2 regions of the Clostridium sp. CM042 genome follow, and region 1 is predicted to be linked to the other one. Evidence: a T-box and tRNA genes for the amino acid it is inferred to sense, from the RefSeq annotation. Region 1 holds a T-box; the other holds one or more tRNA genes.
What was found. A T-box is a leader RNA that pairs with one kind of tRNA and senses whether it is charged. The one in region 1 lies ahead of ACWJJ7_RS13145 (glycine--tRNA ligase), so its partner is inferred to be a tRNA-Gly.
Positions count from the first base shown of each region.

Region 1 (5,148 bases):
TGTCAAGAGAAAAGATATAACTGAAAAAATAAAGGTAGCACTTGGGTATGGAGACTTAACCGAAAACTCAGAGTACGATGAAGCTAAAAATGAACAAGCATTTGTAGAAGGTAGAATAATACAATTGGAAAATATGCTTAGAAATGCAAGTGTTATAGATGAAAACGATATTGAAAAAGATGTAGTAAGTATAGGATCTATAGTTAAGGTTAAGGATTATGAGTTTGATGAAGAGGTTGAATTTTATATAGTGGGTTCAGCAGAAGCAGATCCAATGATAAATAAAATATCAAATGAATCACCAGTTGGAAGTGCACTCGTGGGTAAGAAATCAGGAGCAATTATAGAAGTTGTAGTTCCGGATGGTGTTGGTAAGTATGAAGTATTAGAAGTACGACGCGGGTAATTGTTTAAAAATTATTTGATTTTTATAAAAAATAGGGGCACTTAACAATTTGTGATTGGTAGGTGCCCTAAAGAAATATATACATAGAAGAAATATGGCAGAATAAATGATTAATAGTTATTTTCTGACCTATAGGAAAATAGGAGGGGTATTAATGTCAAACGAAAAAAAGAATGAAGAAAAAAGCGAAGAGAAAAACTTGCACGAACTTGAATCTAAATATAATGAACAGGTAACCATAAGACGACGAAAATTATCTGCTTTAAAAGAAGAAGGCAAAGATCCATTTGATGTGTACAAAGTTGAAAGAACTCATACATCGCAAGAAGTTAAAGAAAATTATGAGAAATTAGAAGGAACTCAGGTTATTGTAGCAGGTAGGCTGATGTCTAAAAGGGTTCATGGCAAGGCTGGTTTTTCTGATGTTCATGACAGATATGGTAAAATTCAACTATACATAAAAATAGATGATGTAGGCGAAGAAAAATTAAAAGAATATAAAAGTTTTGACATAGGAGATTTTTTAAGCGTAACTGGTACACCTTTTCTTACAAAAACTGGTGAAATATCACTACATATAGTAGATTTTCAGCTTATAGCTAAGGCTTTAAAACCACTTCCAGAAAAATGGCACGGATTAAAAGATCCTGATTTAAGATTTAGACAAAGAGAAGTAGATATAATAATGAACCCAGAAGTAAGAGATACGTTTATGAAGAGAATATCAATAATTAAATATATCCGAGAATACTTAGATAATAAAGGATTTTTAGAAGTTGAAACTCCGATTTTATCCACAATAGCAGGAGGCGCTGCAGCAAGACCATTTAGTACTCATCATAATGCACTTGATATTGAGATGTATCTTAGAATTGCAACAGAGTTATATTTAAAAAGGCTTATTGTTGCTGGGTTTGAAAAGGTATATGACATGGGTAAAAACTTTAGAAATGAAGGAACAGATATAAGACATAATCCAGAGTTTACAATGATAGAATTATATGAAGCTTATGCAGATTATAATGATATGATGGAAATCACAGAAAATATGATAGCTTATGTTTGTGAAAAAGTTCATGGAACTACAAAGGTTAATTATCAAGGGACTGAAATAGACTTTACACCACCATGGAGAAGAATTACTATGGTAGAAGCGGTAAAAGAGTATGCTGGTGTGGACTTTACGCTGATTAGTACTAACGAAGAAGCTAGGAAGATAGCTAAAGAAAAGCATTTAGAATTTAAAAAAGATATAGAAAATTGTTCAAAAGCAGATATATTAAATGCATTATTTGAAGAATATGCAGAAGAAAAGTTAATTGAACCAACATTTTTATGTGATTACCCTGTAGAGATATCACCTCTTACTAAGAAGAAGAGAGGAAATTCAGAGTTTACAGAGAGATTTGAAGGCTTTGTATTTGGAAGAGAAGTGTGTAATGCATACTCAGAGTTAAATGATCCAGTAGTTCAAAGAGAGAGATTTATGCAACAAGCAAAAGAAAGAGAACTAGGCGATGATGAGGCTTATTTAATAGATGAAGAATTTATGAGTGCATTAGAAACAGGAATGCCTCCAACAGGCGGACTGGGTATAGGAATTGATAGAATGGTAATGTTCTTAACGGACTCTTATTCAATAAGAGATGTTATCCTATTCCCTACAATGAAACCAATTCAGTAATTTAAAAAAATAAAAAGGATATTTTAGTTAATCTAAAATATCTTTTTTATTTTTAAAGCATAATCATAACTACTTAACATAAGGGTTTCCTGTACTTTTTAATAAATAAAATCATTAAATTATAAAAAAAAAGAAAAAACTATTGAATTCTTAATTGTGTATGTTATAATATTGTTGTAAGCAATAATAATCCGCGATAGCTCAACGGTGGAGCACTCGGCTGTTAACCGATAGGTTGAAGGTTCAAATCCTTTTCGCGGAGCCATTTTTTATTTTTGAAACTCAATATTATAAGAAATCTAATGTATAATAAAATAATTCACTGTGATAAAGAAGAGTAGTAGTAGTACTTTATAAGAGAGGTTGTGGCTGGTGTAAACAATCAAAGTATTATTGTGAAAGGGACTTTTGAGTGTATAGAATTTAAAGTAGGGCATGTGCCAATAAGGGTGGAACCGCGGAAGTAATTTTCGTCCCTTAGGGTATAGTCTTTTTTTTTATGCGTAAAATAATAGAGCATGTCTTTATGCGGGTGAGATGAATTGAATTAGTTATATTTAGACAAAATAGGAAAGAATACAAGAAATAACATTAATATATTTGTAACGACCATTTAGAAGTATATAAAACAAGATATCATTAGATTATAAAAAAATAGGAGTGATTAATATGGCATTTGAAAAAAGTATGGATAAAATAGTTGCGTTATGCAAAAACAGAGGGTTCGTATTCCCAGGGTCTGATATATACGGAGGGCTCGCTAATTCATGGGATTATGGTCCTCTGGGAGTTGAATTTAAAAATAATGTTAAAAAAGCTTGGTGGAAAAAATTTGTTCAAGAAAGTCCATATAATGTAGGCGTAGACTGCGCTATACTTATGAACCCAGAAGTATGGGTTGCGACGGGTCACGTTGGAGGATTTTCAGATCCACTAATGGATTGCAAAGATTGCAAAGCTAGATTTAGAGCGGATAAGTTAGTGGAAGACCATATGACAAATCAGGGAGTAGAAGTAGCTACTGCTGATGGATGGTCAAATGAAGAATTAAAAGAATATATAGCAAAAAATGAAATAGTATGTCCTAAATGTGGAAAGAAAGACTTTACTGATATTAGAAAATTTAATTTAATGTTTAAGACTTCCCAGGGAATAACAGAAGATGGAAAATCAGAAATATATTTAAGACCAGAAACGGCTCAGGGGATCTTCGTAAACTTTAAAAATGTTCAAAGAGCTTCAAGAAAAAAAGTTCCATTTGGAATAGGCCAAGTAGGAAAGGCTTTCAGAAATGAAATAACACCAGGGAATTTTATTTTTAGAACCAGGGAATTTGAACAAATGGAATTGGAATTTTTCTGTAAACCAGGTACAGATTTAGAATGGTTTGCATATTGGAAAGAGTATTGTGCTAATTTCTTATATAATTTGGGTATGGAAAAGGAAAATCTAAGATTTAGAGACCATGGAGAAGAGGAATTATCTTTCTATAGTAATGCTACTTGTGACATAGAATTCTTGTTTCCTTTTGGATGGGGAGAATTATGGGGCGTTGCTGATAGAACGGATTATGACTTAAAGAAACATATGGAACATTCAGGGAATGATTTAAGTTATCTAGATCCTATCACTAATGAAAAATATGTACCATATTGTATAGAACCTTCTCTGGGTGCAGATAGAGTTGTTCTTGCATTCTTAGTTAATGCATATGATGAAGAAGAACTTGAAGGCGGAGACGTAAGAACAGTGCTTCATTTACATCCAGCACTTGCACCATTTAAGGCGGCTATTCTACCTTTAAGTAAAAAATTATCAGAGAAATCCCTCCAAGTTTTTGCTATGCTAGGTAAAAAATTTAACGTAGACTACGATGAAACCGGAAGTATAGGAAAAAGGTATAGAAGAGAAGACGAAATAGGAACTCCATACTGCATAACTGTAGATTTTGACACGTTAGAAGATAACACTGTAACAATTAGAGACAGAGATACAATGGGTCAAATAAGGGTAAGTATAGATGATTTAGAAAAGTTTATAGAAGAAAAATTACAATTTTAAATTTTGAATTGGAATAGTTAGTTTGGGTTAGAGGATGGCGTGTAGTATATAATGAGGCTTGAGTAGGCTGTGGTTATACTATGCGTTGTTTTTTTATAGAACAAATTCAAAAAAATGTGAAATATAAAGTATATGAAGATTACATGGAGGGTTATATGAAAAAGAATTTCAATGAATTTAAGGAATTTATAAAAGGGAAAAAAGTTGGAGTTGTAGGTATAGGAGTTAGCAATATTCCTTTAATACATTTTCTAGTGAAGCTTCAGGCCGTTGTTACAGCTTTTGATAAAAAAACTTATAGTTTACTTGGAAAGGTAGCAATAGATTTTGAAGAAGAGGGTGTGAAACTGGTATTAGGCGAGGATTACTTAGATGACCTAACGGGATTTGATGCTATTTTTAAAACGCCATCTATGAGAGTAGACAATCCTGCTCTTTTGAAAGCGAAAAAAGAAGGTACATATATAACTTCGGAAATGGAGGAGTTCATAAAATATTGTCCGGCTAAAACTTACGGCGTAACGGGTAGTGATGGAAAAACAACTACAACCACAATAATATATAATATATTAAAAAAAGAAGGATATAAAACTTGGGTTGGAGGCAATATTGGAACACCGCTGTTCGCAAATATTGAAGAAATAACTAAAGATGATAAGGTAGTATTGGAATTGTCGAGCTTTCAGCTTATGACTATGACGGTTTCTACAGATGTAGCAATAGTAACAAATCTGAGCATGAATCATCTAGATATTCATAAGGATATGGAAGAATATATAAATGCAAAGAAGAACGTGTTTAAATATCAACGTGATGGGGATCTCATTGTATTAAATAAGGATAATGAGTTAACTTACGAATTAAGAAAAGAGGTTAAGGGAAAAGTTAAGTATTTTAGTGTATGCGAGAAGATAGAAGATGGTGCATATTTTCAAAATGATAACTTATTCATTATGAACAAGTTAGTATGTAATCTTGAGGAAATAAAGCTAAAAGG
Region 1 covers NZ_CM143646.1:2,752,249-2,757,396, forward strand. Annotated here, with positions in the region: gene greA (transcription elongation factor GreA) at 1-406, shown strand, start outside; gene lysS (lysine--tRNA ligase) at 561-2,090, shown strand; tRNA gene ACWJJ7_RS13140 (tRNA-Asn) at 2,281-2,355, shown strand; T-box leader at 2,406-2,571, shown strand; gene ACWJJ7_RS13145 (glycine--tRNA ligase) at 2,760-4,151, shown strand; gene murD (UDP-N-acetylmuramoyl-L-alanine--D-glutamate ligase) at 4,307-5,148, shown strand, end outside.

Region 2 (5,148 bases), 680 kb from region 1:
CAAATTTTATAGTCTCTTTTCTTTCTTGCTCTGTCATAGTGGAACCTTCACCCGTAGTACCACATACTACAATGGCATCTGTCTTACTTTTAATATGCCATTCTATTAATTCTTCGAGTTTTTTTAAATCTACGCCTCTTTCATTAAATGGAGTAACTATTGCAACACCAGAACCTTTAAAAATACTCATAAGATTACCTCCTAGTAGTTTATACTATATAGTTATTAATTTAGATTGCTTTTAGTGAAGCATTTCGTAATATTAGTGATAATAAATTGGAAAACACATAAATTATCACTAAAATATTTTTCTTCATTAGATTATATTATATAGCCCATATATGAAAATATATATACTTTTTTAAAAAAAACTGAAAATCAGCAAGGCATAATTTCTAGGTAAATATTTACAAAGTCGTAATTTAAATCATATCATAATTAAATCATCTCCTGCGGAGCTGCAATATTAATGACTTCAAAAGGAGATTTACCCCTTTGTAGACCTCTGGAGTAGATAACAATTCTCAATTGTTATCCCCCCGCTGAAGTTTTCTATTTGTTAGGGTATGTAACTCCCACTTATAGAAGTGGGATACTTTCCTTCTGAAATGTCATTAAATAACGGGTAATGTTTATTTTTTTATTATGAATAAAAAACCTCGAATTGTAAAAAATATAAGATATTACAATTATAATCGGGAGGTATATGATGGGTAAAACACCTTTGAAAAAAGTTATAAAAGCTAAATTAAGAACAAATAAAGAGTTAACTAAAAACGAAATGCTAAGAGAATCGTTAAAATATGAAATAGCAGAAGAATTAGGATTAACAGAAAAGATAGATGCTGATGGTTGGAGTGGACTAACAGCAGAAGAAACAGGAAGAATTGGAGGCTTAATGACAAAAAGAAAGAAAGCCATAAATCTTCCTAAAAACAAAGATTTTTAAAGATATTAAGCAAATTACTTTGGACAATATTTGGTGTATAGGTTAGAATATTATATACCATTCTTTGAAAAAGGAGAAATGTAATATGAACTGTTACAAAGAGTTTGCTTGTATATATGATGAATTAATCAATTCTGATATTGATTATAAAACATGGGCTTCCAAAATATTATGTATTTGCAAAGAGTATCACTTAGATATGGAGAGTTATTTAGATTTAGCCTGTGGTACGGGAAATCTTACTATAGAAATTGCAAAGGAGTTTAAGCATACGTGGGCAGTTGATTTATCTTGTGATATGTTAAGTCAAGCAGAGAAAAAGGTGAGGGAGGCTCGCGTAGGAGCAAAATTTGTATGTCAAGATATTTGTGAATTGAATCTAGACAATACTTTTAACCTTATAACTTGTTGCTTAGATTCTAGCAACTATATATTAAAAAAAGAAAATTTTAAAAAATATTTATTAGGTGCTTACGATTTATTAAAAGATGATGGTTTATTCATCTTTGATATTAACTCTTATTATAAACTTACCAATGTACTTGGTAATAATATTTATAATTACGATAGTGATGATGTAGTGTACATTTGGGAAAATTATTTAGAAAATGATATAGTGGAAATGAATTTAACTTTTTTTGTGAAAGAAGGACAAGTATATAGACGTTTTGATGAGCAACACTCTGAAAGGGCTTATAAAGAAGAATATGTGGAAAGTCTTATAAAAGAAATTGGGTTCAAAATAATTAAAAAGATGGATAACTATGAAGATAAAGTAGTAAGCAAAATCACAGAGCGAATATGTTATGTGCTTAAGAAGTAAAAAACAAGAATAGTTTACAGGAGGCTAGTATATGGATAAATTGGTTAGAGCTACTGCAAAGAAAGGCCAGGTTAGAATAGTTGCAGCAATAACTACGGATTTAGTAAATGATGGAGTTTCTATGCATTTATGTGCACCCACGGCAGCAGCTGCTTTTGGTAGGATGCTAACGGCTGGTACTCTTATGGGAAGCATGTTAAAGTCACATCAAGATAGTTTAACACTGCAAATTGATGGCGGAGGAGAAGCAAGAGGAGTGGTAGTAACTGCTCATGCTGATGTAAGTGTAAAAGGGTACATAGGAAATCCTAATGTAGATTTGCCTGCAAACAAACAGGGGAAACTTGATGTAAGTGGTGCCATTGGTACGGATGGTTATTTAAGAGTTTTAAGAGATTTGGGACTAAAGGAACCGTATTTAGGTCAAGTACCAATCTCCACAGGTGAAATTGGGGACGATTTAGCTTATTACTTTACTGTTTCAGAGCAAACGCCGTCTGCTGTTGGACTCGGAGTTTTAGTTGACACAGACATGAGTATTAAAGCTTCAGGAGGGTTTATAATCCAGATGATGCCTGGTGCAGATGAATTTTTAGCTGATATAATAACGTATAGACTTGAAGAAATTCCATCTATAACTGAATTAATAGCAAAAGGGATGAACATCGAAGAAATTTTAGAATTTATTTTTGAAGATATGGAACTTAAAATACATGAAGAGGTTAAGCCGACTTATAAATGTGATTGTTGCAGGGAAAGAGTTGAGAGGGCCTTAATAAGTATAGGCAAAAAGGATTTACAAGAATTATATAATGATGGTAAAACAGAAGAGCTTAAATGCCATTTTTGTAATGAAAATTATGAATTTAATCATGAAGAAATTGGGCAATTACTTAAAGAAGCTAATTCGTAGATAAAAATGCAGCTTTGGATAAAGAGAATATAGTATATGTGGTATTGCTTTTTATAGTGAGCAAGACACAAACTATATTCTATAGTAATATATGTTTCAAATTGTAGTAAAGTGGAGTAAATTCGATAAATAGGGAGCATAATTTAAATATACATGAATAATAACTATATTCATGGTTGACAGCCGTAAGAAAATCTTATAATATATTAAAGTACTCACAAAGTACACATGGACGAGGAAGTTAACAATAAAGTAAAAAAACAGTTAACACATAAAGTTGTTGACAAGTTTTATGAAATGATGTAAACTGTACTAGTCTGATAAAGACATGTGGGAGCATAGCTCAGCTGGGAGAGCATCTGCCTTACAAGCAGAGGGTCACAGGTTCGAACCCTGTTGTTCCCACCACATATGGCTCAATAGCTCAGTTGGTTAGAGTGCCGCCCTGTCACGGCGGAGGTCGAGGGTCCGAGTCCCTTTTGAGTCGCCATTTGAATTTAGTAAATTTGAAGAATTATTAAGGCTGGATAGCTCAGTCGGTAGAGCAGAGGACTGAAAATCCTCGTGTCCCTGGTTCGATTCCTGGTCTAGCCACCAATGGTGCGGAAGTGGCTCAGTGGTAGAGCGTCACCTTGCCAAGGTGAACGTCGCGAGTTCGAATCTCGTCTTCCGCTCCAACTATAATTATGAATAATGGCGCTATAGCCAAGCGGTAAGGTCAAGGTCTGCAAAACCTTTATTCCCCGGTTCAAATCCGGGTGGCGCCTCCAAAACAATAAAAAGTAGTCTAAATGCTGATATTCCAGCAGTTAGGCTACTTTTTTATTTCTGTATATTTTGGATTTTTTAGACCCTAAAAATACTACCTCTATCGATTAGTTTTCCATTTCTCAAAAATACGGGTTCTACCTTATGCTTATTTAAAAATTTTAATACTTCTTTCCCATACAAATAATGATCTAAGTGACCATAAAAAGCTAAGACATTGTCTTCGATAAGGCCTGTTGCACCACCTATAAAACCGTAGTTAAGCCCAGGAAGGATAATATCACCAGGTGGGATTAATAAAATATCTATTTTTTCAAGGCTTAAAGCCTTAGCAATAGAAACATCACTAGTTATGATTGCGTGATCATTTACTATGCAAGTAGAACATTTTGTATAACCTTGCTTAACATTTATTAATTTTCTGTTTTTTAATAGTGACAAAAGATTAGTGTCAGTAAAATTAACTGAGTGCACAAAAAGATTGCCTAGGCTTAATGAATTGAGACATATATTATAAGGGTATTTATCATTTAAAGGTGAATTTGATTTATAAACTTTATAATTTAGCAAAACTAAGCTCTGTATAAATTCATTATCCATATCTTTATGAACTATAATATCATTGCCTAAAATATGTATAAGCATATCAGGGTGACCACATACAGCCTCGTATAAAAGGTTACTAGGAGGGCAAATAAGCAAGTTATATCCTCTAGAAACTAAATATTCCTTTTCTTCATTATGAATTCTAAAATCAACAATAATATTTTTCATTACAATACTCCTATTTAATATTTATTTTCTTATGTTTATTTTATAACACAAAGCTATCACAAATTGCAATATGTCGATAATTGTTTAATCTATTTTGCATATACATTAATATTACACACATACTATCTTAGTGAGAAAGGAGTGTGCGAAATGCTTTTATTAACTATTGTATATAATAGGAGTATGGAATGCATTATTGATGAAATTAAAGATATTAAGAAGCGTTTTGAAGATAAAAAAGTAATTTCAGGCATAGCGGAAAATATAATAGAGGATACTCACATAGTAAAGTTTTTTTGCAGTGATGACAACTTAAGCGATAGTAGCATCAAAACATTTAATTTGCAGGTTGCAAACATGTTATATAAAATAGTTGTAATGGAATTTTGTAAAAAAGGACTCAAAAATTTTTTAGATGAATCTTATTTTTTTCTGCAATATGATGAAATAGAACAAGTTAAACCTAGGATACAAGAATACTTGATTAGTGAAGGGACTATATCTGGGCCTAATGGGGTATATTGTATGAATAGGAAAAATGGTATTCTTGATAAGATAACTAAATGTATAGAAGATAATAATCAAATTAATATAAGTGGATTTTTAACCTTCAGGACAAAAGAACTAAAGGGAGATTTAGAGTGCATAGTAGATAAAGTTGTGGAAGAGTATATGGTAGAGAAAGAATATAATGAGTTTATAAAATTGCTTAAATACTTTGTTGATGTTCAGGATAGTAAGGTAGATGAAATTAACATTCTAATTGAAAAAAACGGAAATTATCGTTTAACGGATGAAGGAGGTAATGATTTACTAGGAAATATGATGATGGAGTTACCGGATGTTAAATTTGATTCAAAAGAAAACCGAGAAGAACTTATAATTAGCACTATGATAACTAATGCTCCTAAAAAAGTAATT
Region 2 covers NZ_CM143646.1:3,432,648-3,437,795, forward strand. Annotated here, with positions in the region: gene dapA (4-hydroxy-tetrahydrodipicolinate synthase) at 1-190, opposite strand, end outside; gene ACWJJ7_RS16370 (small, acid-soluble spore protein, alpha/beta type) at 710-949, shown strand; gene ACWJJ7_RS16375 (class I SAM-dependent DNA methyltransferase) at 1,035-1,772, shown strand; gene hslO (Hsp33 family molecular chaperone HslO) at 1,804-2,685, shown strand; tRNA gene ACWJJ7_RS16385 (tRNA-Val) at 3,018-3,093, shown strand; tRNA gene ACWJJ7_RS16390 (tRNA-Asp) at 3,099-3,175, shown strand; tRNA gene ACWJJ7_RS16395 (tRNA-Phe) at 3,207-3,282, shown strand; tRNA gene ACWJJ7_RS16400 (tRNA-Gly) at 3,288-3,362, shown strand; tRNA gene ACWJJ7_RS16405 (tRNA-Cys) at 3,381-3,455, shown strand; gene ACWJJ7_RS16410 (DUF6873 family GME fold protein) at 3,532-4,227, opposite strand; gene ytxC (putative sporulation protein YtxC) at 4,378-5,148, shown strand, end outside.
Region 2: it encodes a tRNA-Gly, which carries the amino acid that the T-box ahead of ACWJJ7_RS13145 (glycine--tRNA ligase) is inferred to sense. The anticodon was not compared.